DNA from 2 places in the Mesorhizobium sp. M0909 genome. Region 1 is predicted to be linked to the other one. Evidence: predicted binding sites of a transcription regulator. Region 1 holds the regulator's gene; the other holds the start of a gene.
What was found. The regulator PhoB, encoded in region 1, activates phosphate uptake and scavenging genes when phosphate is short. The targets are predictions, from matches to a motif close to TGTCATNNANCTGTCAT.

Region 1 (7,456 bases):
AACCGACAACCGGCGGAATAGGGCGAAGGGAGTAGATACCGTGAAGTAGAAGTCGTCGCGCTTCCCGTCGAAGGCCTTGCTCGAAGATCGAGCGCCGAGTCGGGCGCGAATGGGGATCCAGCGCGAGTTAGAAACTTGCGATTCGTCAACGCTTCCAGCGTAAGGCCATGGTGCGATCGCACCATACCAAAGCCGCGCTCAGTGGCGACAATGGGATGTTCGAAGTTCCGCTCCTCCAGTTACGGGCGGGAGCAGCGACCGCCGGCAAGAAACAGGGTCAGATTTACCCCAACGGACCTGTTTCGGCGATGGCGCGGCCATGACACGTTCTGGCTGCATGCAACGCGCTCCCGTCCGGTTTTTTTCTTTTAAAGCCGGTGGCTGCGATCGCCGAGCCGACGATGCCGGCCGGAAATCACGCAAGCTGCTGATTCCAGCGGCAAACCGCGGCCCATGCCGACAAAGCCCGCGGCCGCTCCTTCTTAACCCGGCTGGACGACGTTACCGGAGCGACATGAAACTGTCATGCGACTGTAATAATCGGGGGCTATTGGCCTCAGCGGGCGCCGGAGGAATGGCGCCGAGAGACCATATTCCGAACAGGAGCAGGCCACATGAGACATTTCATCCGCTCGGCGGCCGTTGCGATTGCAATGGCGGCGACGACCACCCTCACCCTGTCCTCCGCGCTCGCCGCGGACATCTCCGGCGCCGGCGCCACCTTCCCCTACCCGATCTATGCGAAGTGGGCCGACACCTACAAGAAAGACACCGGCGTTGGCCTCAACTACCAGTCGATCGGTTCCGGCGGCGGTATCAAGCAGATCAAGGCCAAGACCGTTACCTTCGGCGCTTCGGATGCGCCGCTCAAGGGCGACGAGCTTGAAGCGTCCGGACTGGCTCAGTTCCCGATGGTGATGGGCGGCATCGTTCCGGTCGTCAATCTCGAAGGCATCAAGCCGGGCGAGTTGGTTCTCGACGGCCCGACGCTGGCCGACATCTTCCTCGGCAAGATCACGAGCTGGGATGACGAGGCGATCAAGAAGCTCAATCCCGACGTCAAGCTGCCTTCGCAAGCGATCGCGGTCGTTCACCGTTCCGATGGTTCGGGCACGACGTTCAACTTCACCTATTACCTCGGCGACGTCAGCGCGGACTGGAAAGAAAAGGTTGGCGTCGACAAGGCCGTGGAATGGCCGGTCGGCATCGGCGCCAAAGGCAATGAGGGCGTTGCCAACAACGTCTCCCAGACCGGCGGCGCGATCGGTTATGTCGAATACGCCTACGCCAAGCAGAACAAGCTCACCCACACCGACATGATCAACAAGGACGGCAAGAAGGTCGAGCCCACCGCAGCCGCGTTCTCGGCGGCAGCGGCCAATGCCGACTGGAGCTCGCAGCCGGGCTATGGGGTGATCCTCGCCAATGAGCCGGGCGCCGAGTCCTGGCCGATGACGGCGGCGACGTGGATCCTCCTGTATAAGAAGCCGGACGACGCCGCGACCACCGGCGAAGCGCTCAAATTCTTCGCCTGGGCGTATGACAAGGGCGACGAGATGGCCGGCGAGCTGGACTACGTTCCGATGCCCGACAAGGTGGTTGAGAGCGTCAAGGCCATGTGGGCCAAGGAAGTCGTCGGCGACGATGGCAAGCCGCTCTACTCGGCTATGTAATCTCCTCCAGGGAGGGCGTCGACGGCGCCCTCCCTGTTGCCTTTAATCGCGAGGACCCAATGACCATCGCTTCCGATGCCATGCCATCATCTGCAGCAGCCCGGGCCAGGGACGCTACGGTGCGGCGCTTCGCGCTCACAGATGCCATATTTCGCGGACTCACCCGCGCTTCCGCAATCCTTGTGCTGGTCATCCTCGGCGGTGTCGCGATCTCGCTGTTTGCCGGCTCATGGCAGGCGCTGTCGTCCTTCGGCTTTTCTTTCCTGACGACTGAGAGCTGGAATCCGGTCACGGAAAAATTTGGCGCACTGGCGCCGATCTACGGCACCCTGGTAACGGCGGCCATCGCCATCCTGATCGCGGTTCCGATCGGCATCGGCATTGCTATCTTTCTCACCGAGCTCTGCCCGCGCCCGCTCAGGCGCCCGATCGGCATAGCGGTTGAGCTATTGGCCGGCATTCCCTCGATCATCTATGGTATCTGGGGCCTGTTCGTGTTCGCGCCATTCCTGCAGACGACGATACAGCCCTTCATCATCAACATCTTCCACGGCGTGCCGGGACTATCCAGCCTTTTCGCCGGCCCTCCTTACGGCATCGGCCTTCTGACCTCGGCGCTGATCCTCGCCATAATGGTGTTGCCCTTCATCACCTCGATCACCAAGGATGTCTTCGATACGGTGCCGGCGGTGCTGAAGGAGTCGGCCTACGGCATCGGTTGCACGACCTGGGAGGTGACCCGGCGCGTGGTCATTCCCTATACCCGCATCGGCATCATGGGCGGCGTCATGCTTGGCCTCGGCCGGGCACTCGGCGAAACCATGACGGTGACTTTCGTCATCGGCAACGCGCATCGCATCAGTGCCTCCCTGTTCGCACCGGGCACGACGATCTCGGCGACCATCGCCAATGAATTTACTGAGGCCGACGGCGACCTCTACACCTCCTCGCTGGTCGCGCTCGGCCTGATCCTGTTCGTCATCACCTTCCTGATCCTTGCCGCCGCCCGCTATATGCTGATGCGGATCGACGCCCGTACGGGAGCCTGACCGATGTCGACATCCTCATCGCTCCACAGCCGCCGCAAAGCCAGGAATTCGGTGATGATGGCGCTTTGCGTCGTCGCCGCCGGCATCGGGCTTGCCTGGCTGGCGCTCATCCTCGGTGCGTTGGTCTACAAGGGCACAGCCGGGCTTTCGTTCGCGGTCTTCACCGAGATGACGCCACCACCGGGCGAGGCCGGCGGCCTGCTCAATGCCATCGCGGGCAGCCTGCTGATGACGATCATCGCCGTTGTCGTCGGCACGCCGATCGGCGTGCTGGCGGGAACCTACATGGCCGAGTATGGACGCTTTTCGCGCATCACTACCGTCGTCCGCTTCATCAACGACATCCTGTTGTCGGCGCCGTCGATCATCATCGGCTTGTTCGTCTATGAATTGATGGTGCGGCCAATGGGACATTTCTCGGCCATTGCCGGCGCCGTGGCGCTTGCCATCCTGGTCATTCCGGTGGTCGTGCGCACCACTGAAGACATGCTCAACCTGGTGCCGAACGCGTTGCGTGAAGCCGGTGCCGCGATCGGCGCACCACGCTGGGTGGTGATCCGTTCGGTCGCCTACCGCGCCGCATTGTCCGGCATCGTCACCGGCATATTGCTGGCGATAGCACGCATTTCCGGCGAGACGGCGCCGCTGCTCTTCACCGCGCTCAACAACCAGTTCTGGAGCAGCAATATCAACGCGCCGATGGCCAGCCTGCCGGTGACCATCTTCCAGTTCGCTCTCAGCCCTTACGAGGAATGGCAGCAACTGGCGTGGACCGGCGCACTCATAATCACCCTGACGGTTCTGGGCTTGAGCATCCTCGCCCGCAGCCTTACCGGACGCAGAGAGGACAGATGACACAGATGTTGTCCCCAGACATGACGATGACCGAAACGGTCACCGAGAAGACGAAGATCGAGGTCAAGAACCTCAACTTCTACTACGGCCAGAGCAAGGCGCTGAAGGACATCAGCCTGTCGCTGCCCGAGCGCAGCGTCACGGCCTTCATCGGCCCTTCGGGTTGCGGGAAATCGACGCTGCTGCGCGTCTTCAACCGCATCTACGAGCTCTACCCGAAACAGACCGCCGAGGGCCAGGTGCTGCTTGACGGCAAGAACATTCTCGACCGGTCGCAGGATCTCAACCTCCTCAGGACAAAGATCGGCATGGTATTCCAGAAGCCGACGCCGTTCCCGATGTCGATCTATGAGAACATCGCCTTCGGCGTCAGGCTCTACGAGAATCTCGGCAAGTCCGAGATGGACGGCCGCGTCGAGCAAGCGTTGAAGCGGGCCGCGCTGTGGAGCGAGGTCAAGGACAAGCTAAACGCCAGCGGCTTGAGCCTGTCCGGCGGCCAGCAGCAGCGGCTCTGCATTGCCCGCACCGTGGCAGTGAAGCCGGAAGTCATTCTGCTCGACGAACCGGCTTCGGCCCTCGACCCGCTGTCGACGGCCAAGATCGAGGAACTGATCGACGAGCTGCAAGCCGACTACACGATCGTCATCGTCACCCACAACATGCAGCAAGCGGCGCGCGTGTCGCGCCAGACCGCCTTCATGTATCTGGGTGAACTGGTCGAGTTCGACCGGACCGAGAAGATATTCACGTCGCCCCGCGAGAAGCGCACGCAGGACTACATCACCGGCCGCTTCGGCTGAGCCGTTCCGATCATGCATATGAGGACAGGACCATGGGCGAACACACAGTCGCTTCTTTCGACGAGGATCTCGAGCAGATCAGCAAGCTGATCCGCGACATGGCCGACCTCGCCGGTTCGATGGTCGGCGGGGCGACCAAGGCCCTGTTGAATTCCGACAACGTGCTGGCGCAACGCGTCGTCTCCGACGACGCCATCATGGATGCGCGTCAACGCGAACTGGACGATCGCGCCATCACCCTGATCGCCAAGCGCCAGCCAATGGCTCACGATCTGCGCCATGTCGTCGGAGCGATCCGCATGGCCGGCGACCTCGAACGCATCGGCGACCTTGCCAAGAACATCGCCAAGCGTGTGAGCGCGGTCGGCCTCAGCGTCACGCCGCGCGACCTATCGCATTCCATCGATGCGATGGCGCAGCTAGTGCTCATCCAGGTGCAGGGCGTCATCGAGGAATATGCTGCAGGCGATGCGGCCGCGTTGGCCAAGCTGCGCGCCGCCGACGAGCGCATCGACGTCAAATACACGTCGGTGTTCCGCGAGCTGTTGACCTACATGATGGAAGATCCGCGCAACATCACCGCTTGCACGCATCTGCTGTTCTGCGCCAAGAATCTCGAGCGGATCGGCGACCATGTCACCAACATCGCCGAAAATGCGTATTATGTGCTGACCGGCGAGCAATTGCCGGTCAATCGTCCGAAGCAGGACGAAACGACAATGCCTGCACCGGTGACATGATGGGGGTGCCCAGCCGATGATCGCACCACGCATAATGGTGGTGGAGGACGAGGAGCCGTTGGGCGTGCTGCTCCGCTACAATCTCGAATCCGAAGGCTACCAGGTCGAGGTGGTGACACGCGGCGACGAAGCCGAGATCCGTTTGCAGGAAAATGTGCCCGACCTTCTGGTGCTCGACTGGATGATACCGGCGGTTTCCGGCATCGAGCTCTGCCGCAGGTTGCGCGTGCGCCCCGAAACCGAGCGGCTGCCGATCATCATGCTGACCGCGCGCGGCGAGGAGAGCGACCGGGTGCGCGGTCTTTCGACCGGCGCCGACGACTATCTGGTCAAACCGTTTTCGACACCGGAATTCATGGCCAGGGTCAAGGCGCTGCTGCGGCGCGCCAAGCCGGAAGTGCTGTCCAGCGTGCTGAAGGTCGGCGACATCGTGCTCGATCGCGAATCGCACCGGGTTTATCGCAAGAAGAGCGAGATCCGGCTCGGGCCGACCGAATTCCGGCTGCTCGAGTTCATGATGCGGCATCCGGGCCGCGTCTTCTCGCGTAGCCAGTTGCTCGATAATGTCTGGGGCGAGACGATCTATATCGACGAACGCACCGTCGACGTGCATGTCGGGCGGCTGCGCAAAGCCGTCAATAACGGCCGCATGCCGGATGTCATCCGCACCATCCGCGGCGCCGGCTATGCGATCAGGGAAGATTGACCCGCCTGGTCAGGCGACGTTCCTTCTGACGCCGGGCCTCATTTGCGCGCCCGGCGCGAAAATCTCCTGGTCGACGAAGCTTAACGCCCGCATCGCGCAGCCTTCGCGGATCAGCGGCAATTCGTTTGGCTCGGTGTCGAAGGAGATCGAGCCCGAATGCTGGCCACCGGCGGTCTGGGCGATGGCCTTGCGCAAGGCCGGCTCGATCAGATCGAAGGCAGCGGCACTGGCGCCGACCATCGCGACCGGTGCTGGATCGATCAGCGCGAACAGCGAGCCGAGACCGAAACCCAGCGCTTCGCCGGCCTTGCGGTAGGCCTCGCGTTCCGGCCCATCCTTCTCGCGCGCGCGGGCCGCCAGAGCGCGCATGTCGGCGTCGCTGACGTCGGCGATAGGTTCGCTGTCTTCGCTCATCTGCCTGGCGTTGCGCCAGATGGCATAGTTGCCGGCATAGGCTTCGACGCAGCCGCGCCGCCCGCAACGGCAGAGCGCTCCGCCCGGACGATGGATCATGTGGCCAAATTCGCCGCCCGAGGAATGCGTCCCGGTGAACAGTTCGCCCTTCAGCACAAGCCCCATACCGATGCCATGCGAAAGCAGGATGGCGATGAAGTCGTCGCGATAGCGATCCGGATCGCGCCAGCGCAAAGCCACCGCCATCATATTGCAGTCGTTCTCCACCGTGGCCGGGATACCGAATTCGTCCTCCAGCATGTCGGCAAAGGCGATGTCGGTCTGCGGCGTGATCGGCGACCACAGCATGGCGCGTGCAGGGGAGTCGGTAATGCCCTGAATCGCCAGGGCGATGCGGGCGACACTGCGGACGTCAAGGTCTGGGTCCTCAAGCCGGCGCCGGACGATGGCCCTGCATTCGCGGATCAGTTCGTCGCGCGGCATGGTCAGCGTGTCCAGCCGGCGCTGTTCCTCGGCGACCACCTGTCCCGCATAGTCGATAATGGCGGCCGACAGGAAATTCAGCGACAACACCACGGTCAGCACCGCCGCCGCTTCCGGGTTGAGGGCGAGGCCGACCTGCGGACGACCGCGTTTCAACGAAACGGGCTCACTTGCCTTGCTCTCGGCGAGGATGCCTTCCCGTATCAGGTCGGAGGAGATCGCCGATATGGTTGAATGACTGAGGCCGGTGGTGGCTGCGATCTCCGTACGCGATGGCTGGCCGGCCCGGCGCACCGCCGAGATCACCATCGCCCGGTTGCGCCGGCGCAAATCGTCGTGGCGGATTCCGACCGACATCGTTTTGCTTTCCTCCCGGTTGCCGCGGCCGCTCATGAACCGGAAGCCGTCGGTAATGTCCGACAAATAGTGTCAGATGCGGCAAATAGTGTCAGATGCAGGTGGCGCTGTCATCGTTTATTCCGACGCTCGAAAAAACTCGCAGAGTCATCAAAATCCATCACAATCGATGTTGACAGCAGCCGGAGATCGGGCCAGTATTTTTTCGAGGCTCGAAAAAATTAGAGCTTCCAAGCTGGTCGTTGAGCAATTGGTCACGCCGTACGCGGCGCAGGGAGGATATGATGAAGAGATTCACGACCGCCATTCTGGCGGGTGTCGCCATGACGCTGGCGCTGGCGTCGGTGGCGCAGGCGAAAGACAAGGTCATCGGCGTTTC
Region 2 (7,456 bases), on a different contig from region 1:
GATCGGCACCGCCGGCTACACCGCCATGCTTTGCGTCATCGCGCTGGAGCGCCACGGCATCGTGCCCGATCGTGGTCCGGTGGTGGTGACCGGCGCTGCCGGTGGCGTCGGCTCGGTCGCGATCTCGATCCTGTCCAGCCTCGGCTATCACGTCATTGCCTCGACCGGCCGCGCTACCGAAAGCCCCTATCTGATCGACCTCGGCGCCGCGGAAGTGATTTCACGCGACGAGCTTGCCCAGCCGGCAAAACCGCTCGCCAAGGAACGCTGGGCCGGCGGCGTCGATGCCGTCGGCAGCCACACGCTGACCAACGTTCTGTCGATGACCTCCTATGGCGGCGCCGTCGCCGCTTGCGGCCTCGCCGGCGGCATGGACCTGCCGGCCAGCGTCGCCCCGTTCATCCTGCGCGGTGTCTCGCTGCTCGGCATTGATTCGGTGATGGCACCCAAGGCGGTCCGCCTCGAGGCCTGGCGCCGCATCGGCACCGATCTCGATCACGCAAAGCTTGCCAGTCTGTCGACCAGCATCGGCTTCGACGGCATCATCGGCGCCGCGCATGACATCGTCGAGGGCAAGATCCGCGGCCGTGTGGTGGTGGACATGTGAGCCCCCGGGGAAAAAGAGCGCGACCGCTAAAATTCGAACGATCAATCACAACCTTCGATAAGCTCTGTCTGGCAGGAGTTCCGTATGATTGCGGAACCCGGCATCAGAGCGGCGGAACCAGCCGAACGGGCCGACGGGCCGGCCCCCGAGGCGCCAGCACGGCAGCTTGTCGCCGCGCCACCGCTGGCGCCGGAATTACCCGACGCCAACCGCGAAGGCCTGTCCTTCCTGACGCTGGTCGCCATCGTCGTGCTGGCGGGCCTGTCGCATTTGACCGGAGCGCCGATCTTCATCACCATCGGCCTTTTGGCGACAGCCATGGCCGGGCTCGCCATGCATCTGCACAACAGGCGCACCGAGCGCCGCGCGGTGGCCCTGCTCGATGCCACCACCGCCCGCAGCCGCGCCGAAATCGAGACGCTGGCCGACCGCATGTGGGAGATGCAGGAGAGCGAGGAGCGCTTTCGCGGTCTGATCGATGCACTCGGCGATCTCGTCGTCCACCGCGACCGCGACGGCCACATCGTCTACGCCAACAAGGTTTTCGCCGACCTTGTCGAAACCGACCAGCGCGAGTTGGCCGGCAAGACCCTGGCCGAACTAGGCATCGATGTCGGAATCGTCCCCGACGCCGCCTTTTCCGACCATGAATGCCTGAGTTCCACCGACGTCGCCATTCGCACGCCGGACGGTCCACGCTGGTTCTCTTGGATCGAGCTGTCGGTGCGCGACAAGGACAGCGGCGCCGTTTCGCATCGCGCCATCGCCCGCGACATCACCGCCCGCAAGCGCGCCGAATCCTCGCTGATCACCGCCCGCGAGCGGGCCGAATATGCGAGCCAGGCCAAATCGCGTTTCCTCGCCACCGTCAGCCACGAGATCCGCACGCCGATGAACGGCATCATGGGCATGGCCCGGCTTCTCGCCGACACTAGCCTTTCGCCCGAGCAGCGGACCTATGTCGGCGCCATCTCGACCTCGGCCAGCGCGCTGCTGGCGCTGATCGAGGACCTGCTCGACTACTCCAAGATCGAGGCCGGCCGCTTCGACCCCGAACCGCAGCCGATGTCGGTGCGTGAGATCGCCGACAATGTCGTCGAGCTTTTGGCGGCGCGGGCTTTTGCCAAGGATATCGGCCTCGGCTGTCATGTCGAACCCGACGTGCCGCAGCTGATCACCGCCGACCCCGGCAGGGTCAGGCAGGTGCTGCTCAACCTCATCGGCAACGCCGTCAAGTTCACCGACAGCGGCGGCGTCCTGGCAAGCATCGCCCGCGTCCGCACCGAAACCACCGACCGCATCCGCTTCACCATCACCGACACCGGCCCCGGTCTGCGCGAGGAGGACATGGAGCGTATCTTCGAGGACTTTGAACAGGCTGACGGCACCTCGACCCGTGCGCATGGCGGTGCCGGCCTCGGTCTTGCCATTTCCAAGCGCCTGGTGACCGCCATGGGCGGCACCATCTCTGTTTCGAGCCGCCTTGGCCAGGGATCTGAATTCGTCTTCGAGATTCCCGCTATTTCCGCCGTCGAGGCGCCGCAGATCCGCGAGAACCCGCTGTCGGGCCGGCATGCGGTGATCGTGTCGAAGAACCCGGTCGAGGCCGAAGCCATCGCCCGCACCATTCGCGCCAATGGCGGCACGGTCGATCTGGCCACCGCCGCCGCCCAGGCCACCGCTTTCGCCGAGGGCTGTGACGTGCTGCTGATCGATGCTGCCATGGAGCAAAGCGACGGCAGGCTGCTCAGGCGCCTGCGCCAGAGCGGATTTGCCGAGTGCGAGGCAGTGACGCTGATCGCGCCGACCGACCGCGGCATGCTTGGCGAGTTCCGTGCCAATGGTTACGCCACCTTCCTGGCGAGGCCGGTGCGCGGCGAGACACTGCTGCGCGTGCTTTTGACCAGCCATGCACCGGTCATCGCCGAGCCGCAACTGCAAAGGCGCGGCGCGCAGGCCGGGCATGCCATTGGCGCCCGCCAGCAGGGCCTGTCGGTGCTGATCGCCGAGGACAACGACATCAATGCCATGCTGGCCCGCGCCACGCTGCTGAAGGCCGGGCATCGCGTGAAAGTGGTCGGCAACGGCAAGGCCGCGGTCGAGGCGGTCATCAGCACCGGCCACAAGCACCGCTACGACGTGGTGCTGATGGACTTGCACATGCCTGTCATGGACGGCCTGGACGCCATCGCCGCCATCCGCCGCCATGAGGAGGAGACCGCGGTGCCGCCGGTGCCGATCATGGTGCTGTCGGCCGACAGCCAGGAAAAGACCCGCCATGCCGTGCTCGCTCACGGTGCCAGCGGCTTCGTCACCAAGCCGCTCGACCCCGATGCCCTGGTTCATGCCGTCGAGGGGCAAGTGGCCGCCTGAGGCACAACATAGACGGTTGATAGATTACCCAGCCGACGAAGTATTGCCCGCAGAGCCGTATCACGGTACTGTCACAATCCTGTTGCACCTACACCGTATCCCCGTGCCAAGAGGGATGGCTCGAAGGAGAATCACTCGTGCATACAGTCATGCCGGAATGTGATGCTCGGCCGAACGCCAGCGGGCCTTTGCTCGTCGGCCGGAACGCCGATGCCGTCATAAAAGGCGCATCGCTCGGCCGCATCGGCAATCTCGAAGTGCGGCTCGCCCGCAACGAGGCCGAGATCGCTGCCGCGCAGGAAGTGCGCTACCGGGTGTTCTACGACGAGCTTGGTGCCAGGAAGGACCTGTTCCAGATGCAGGACCGCCGCGATGCCGATCGCTTCGATCCCCTCTGCGATCATCTGCTTGTGTTCGATACTTCGCTTTCCGGCCCCGAGCATCGCCGCATCGTCGGCACCTACCGCCTGCTGCGGCAGGAGATTGCCGCGGCGGCCGGCGGCTTCTATTCCGAAGGCGAATTCGAGCTGACCAAGCTGATCGCGCGGCATCCCGGCCAGCGTTTCCTCGAGCTCGGCCGCTCCTGTGTTCTGCCGGAATACCGCTCGAAGCGCACCATCGAGGCGCTGTGGCAAGGCATCTGGGCCTATATCAACCATTACGGCATCGGCGTGATGACCGGATGCGCGTCGTTCCACGGCACCGTGCCGGCGGCACATGCGGAGGCGCTGACCTATCTTGCCCACCACTGCCGGACGAATTCATCCTGGGACGTGCGCGCCGTCGCCGGGCGCTATTGTTCCATGGACCTGATGCCGATCGAGGCCGTCAACACCAAGGCGGCGATCGCCGCGATGCCGCCGCTGGTCAAGGGCTATCTGCGCGTCGGCGCGCGCATCGGCGACGGCTGCGTCATCGACCGTGAATTCTCGACGGTCGACGTGTTCGTGGTGATGCCGGTCAAGGAGATCGGTGCCCGCTACGTCAATTATTATGGCGGAGAAGCGCAGCGGTTTGCTGCCTGAGTAGGGCAGTAGGGGAGAGAAGGTAACGGCCGGAGTAGGCAATTGCTCTACTTTATCCGACGTAGCGTTAATCCCTGATCCCCTACTCCCCTAACCTACGCATCCTTCTCAGCTTGCTCATTCACCGGCCCCGGCTCCACCGGCGCTTCGCTCGCCACATGCTTGGGGCCGCCCTTGGCGACGCCGACCATGGCCGGCCGCAGCACACGCTCGCCGATCGAATAGCCGGGCTGCACGACCTGCACGACCGTGTTGGCCGGTACGTCGGGATTGGGCACCTCGAACATCGCCTGGTGGAAATTCGGATCGAATTTCTCGCCCTCGGGCTCAAGCTTCTTCACGCCGTGACGTTCCAGCGCCGACAGCATGGCGCGCTCGGTGATCTCGACGCCGTCGATCAGCGCCTTGAAACCGGCATCGCCCGAAGCCTTGGCCTCCTCCGGGATGGCATCCAGAGCACGGCGCAGATTGTCTGACACCGAAAGCATGTCGCGGGCAAAGTTGGCAACCGCATAGGCACGCGCATCGTGGACGTCGCGGGCGGTGCGGCGGCGCAAATTCTCCATGTCGGCCGCGACGCGCAGCGCGCGATCCTTCAGCTCTTCGTTTTCCTTCAGAAGCCGCACAAGCGCTTCATAGTCGCCGTCGGCGCCGCTTTCCCTTGGCTCCGCGGCAGCCTCGGTCTTCTCGGCTTCATCGGGCGCGCGTTCGTCTTTTGCCTGGTCGCTCATCGCCGTTTCCCGTCATTTTCGATGGTGTGGATTTGCGCCCGATATCGAGGTTTGGCGGCCAAAAATCAAGGGGCAAGCGCTACTGCAGCCGCTGCCGCGGCTGGAAGGCGAACAGCGGAGACTTTTCGATTTTAATTCAAACTTTACCGTATCCGACGGCTTTGCTTGCCAGGCTACTACAATGCGGGAACCATTTCTCTCCTGGAGGAGTTTCGAAGCCGACACAGGATTTTGGAAGATGTCCCGCACCAATGGCGAAAAGCACGACGCGCTCGCCGTCGATATCCGGCGCCAGCTCGGCAATGAGACCACCAAGCGCTTCCTGCGCACCCTGCCGGCATTCCGCACGGAGACGGATATTCCCGACCGCCTGAAGAAATTGCTCGACCGCCTGGATGGCATCGAAACCAACATGGTCGCAGGCGGGCGCCGTCGATAGGCGCCGTTGCCGGCGACGCGCCCGGCGACTGTGGCCGGAATTCGTCGCATCGCGCGACATTTACCCGCAGTAACTTTGCGTGATCTTCGTCTTGCGGCAGCGCCCTGCTCCGCCTATGTTTCATGATGAACATGATTTCCCCCGAAGCTGTGGCAAACAGCAAGCGCGCCTGGTTGAAAATCCTGTCGCGCTATAAAAAGCCCGACAGGCGTCGCAGCGCCGTCGAACTCGCCATCACCCTCATTCCCTTCGCCACGCTGTGGGCACTGTCTTCGGCCGCCTATGCCTATGGCCATTGGTGGGGTCTGGTCCTCATCCTTCCGGCAGCCGGCTTTCTGGTGCGGATCTTCATGATCCAGCACGATTGTGGCCACGGTTCCTTTTTTGCCAATCGCTATGCCGACGACTGGATCGGCCGTGTGCTTGGCGTGCTGACGCTGACGCCCTACGATTGCTGGCGCCGCGCCCACGCAACCCATCACGCCAGCGCAGGCAATCTCGACGAGCGCGGCACCGGCGACATCAAGACACTGACCGTCGCTGAATATCGGCAACTGTCGTGGCGGGGCCGGCTCGCCTATCGCCTCTATCGCCATCCGCTGGTGATGTTCGGCCTTGGCCCGATATGGATTTTCATGTTCGAGCAGAGACTGCCCTTGGGCATGATGCGGGGCGGTTTCACCCCCTGGGTGTCGTCGATGTCGACCAACCTCGCCATTGCGGTCATCGCCGCGCTGCTCATCTGGTTCGTTGGCCCCGGCGCGTTTCTGGTCGTGCATCTGCCGATCGTCATCCTCGCCGGATCGGCCGGCATCTGGCTGTTCTATGTCCAGCATCAGTTCGAGGAGACGGAGTGGACAAAGGACTCCGAGTGGGAATTCCAGCACGCTGCCCTGCACGGTTCGTCCTATTACGACCTGCCGCCGGTGCTGAACTGGATCACCGGCAATATCGGCGTCCACCACGTGCACCACCTTTCGGCCAAGGTGCCGTGCTACCGGCTTCCGGAAGTGCTGAGGGACTATCCGGAATTGCGTGAGATCGGCCGCGTCACGCTCCTCGACAGCCTGCGCTGCGTCAAGCTGGCGCTGTGGGACGAGACCCGCAGCAAGCTGGTATCGTTCCGCGAAGCGCGGATGGCCGTGTAGGCGCACCGCCGCACCTAAGGCGCGTCGCGCTCGACCAGCCTCATGCGACGCGCTCTAGGTTCTTGTTTATGCATGCCGTTATCACAAAACCGCTGAACACACTTTTGCGCGACATGCGTTAGGGGTGCGGCAGGCTCCAAATTCCGAGCTTAAGCCGCCTGGCGTTGGTCGCGCATCAGGATCTCGCCTTGGCGGATCTCGGTGCCCAGCACTTTCAGGCATTCGCGCATGAACGCGGCAAGGCCCGGCCAGCCCTTGGCCGACACCAGATTGCCGTCGACATGGGCGCCGGTCGGCGCAACATCGATATAGATGCCGCCGGCCAGCGTGACTTCCGGCTCGCAATATTGCAGTGCCGCGACTTCGCGGCCGCGCACCACGCCGTCGACTGCGATCAGGATCTGCACGCCGTGGCAGATGGTGAAGATCGGCTTTCCCGTCTCATGGAAATGCCGCACCAGCGCCTGCACGCGTTTGTCGATGCGGATATATTCCGGCCCGCGCCCGCCCGCCGCGTAGACGGCATCGTAGTCGGAGGGATTGACCTCGGAAAACGTCTTGTTGAGGATGTAGTCGTGGCCGAGCTTTTCCGTATAGGTCTGGTGGCCCTCGAAGTCGTGCAGCGAGGTCTTCAGGATATCGCCGGCCTTTTTGTCGGGGCAAACGACATGGACGGTATGGCCGACCGCATGCATGGCCTGTTCAAAGACGAAAATCTCGTACTCCTCGCTGAACTCGCCAACGAGCATCAATATCTTCTTGCCAGCCATACCCGGTTCCTCCCTTGTGGCCACATTTATTCTGATCGCGAAATAATGGGCCTATCCTAAGGCGGATAGGCGCAAAATAAAAGGCTGGAATCAGGATGTGGTCCGACCAGATAGGCTTCTGGCCCTCTGGAGGGGATCAGCCGGGGCGCACCCGCCGCCAGGAATATTTCGGGCCTTTGGGCTCCGGCTTCACCGCCGGCTGATAGAACAGCGGCAGTCCGCCTGTGCGGCCTTGCTCGAGCCGCTTCAGCAGCACCGGGTGCGAGATCTCGAATTCGTCGAAGCCGAGGCGCAGCATATGCGGCAGCTGGTCGATAAGCACCTGCCCGGTGGCGCGCATGGCGCCGGTGAAGTGGTAACGGC

Region 2: a site for PhoB is predicted at 3,050-3,066, ahead of olsB (l-ornithine N(alpha)-acyltransferase). Genes of this name have one in related genera too.

What each region holds. Positions count from the first base shown of each region.
Region 1 is NZ_JAMYOA010000001.1:356,534-363,989, forward strand. It holds gene pstS (phosphate ABC transporter substrate-binding protein PstS) at 615-1,673, shown strand; gene pstC (phosphate ABC transporter permease subunit PstC) at 1,733-2,722, shown strand; gene pstA (phosphate ABC transporter permease PstA) at 2,726-3,577, shown strand; gene pstB (phosphate ABC transporter ATP-binding protein PstB) at 3,574-4,377, shown strand; gene phoU (phosphate signaling complex protein PhoU) at 4,410-5,117, shown strand; gene phoB (phosphate regulon transcriptional regulator PhoB) at 5,134-5,823, shown strand; gene NKH83_RS01870 (ROK family protein) at 5,833-7,077, opposite strand; gene xylF (D-xylose ABC transporter substrate-binding protein) at 7,362-7,456, shown strand, end outside.
Region 2 is NZ_JAMYOA010000002.1:290,929-298,384, forward strand. It holds gene acuI (acrylyl-CoA reductase (NADPH)) at 1-607, shown strand, start outside; gene NKH83_RS04010 (PAS domain-containing hybrid sensor histidine kinase/response regulator) at 692-2,980, shown strand; gene olsB (l-ornithine N(alpha)-acyltransferase) at 3,130-4,005, shown strand; gene grpE (nucleotide exchange factor GrpE) at 4,101-4,736, opposite strand; gene NKH83_RS04025 (hypothetical protein) at 4,975-5,175, shown strand; gene NKH83_RS04030 (fatty acid desaturase) at 5,301-6,323, shown strand; gene NKH83_RS04035 (DJ-1/PfpI family protein) at 6,473-7,093, opposite strand; gene NKH83_RS04040 (DUF934 domain-containing protein) at 7,230-7,456, opposite strand, start outside.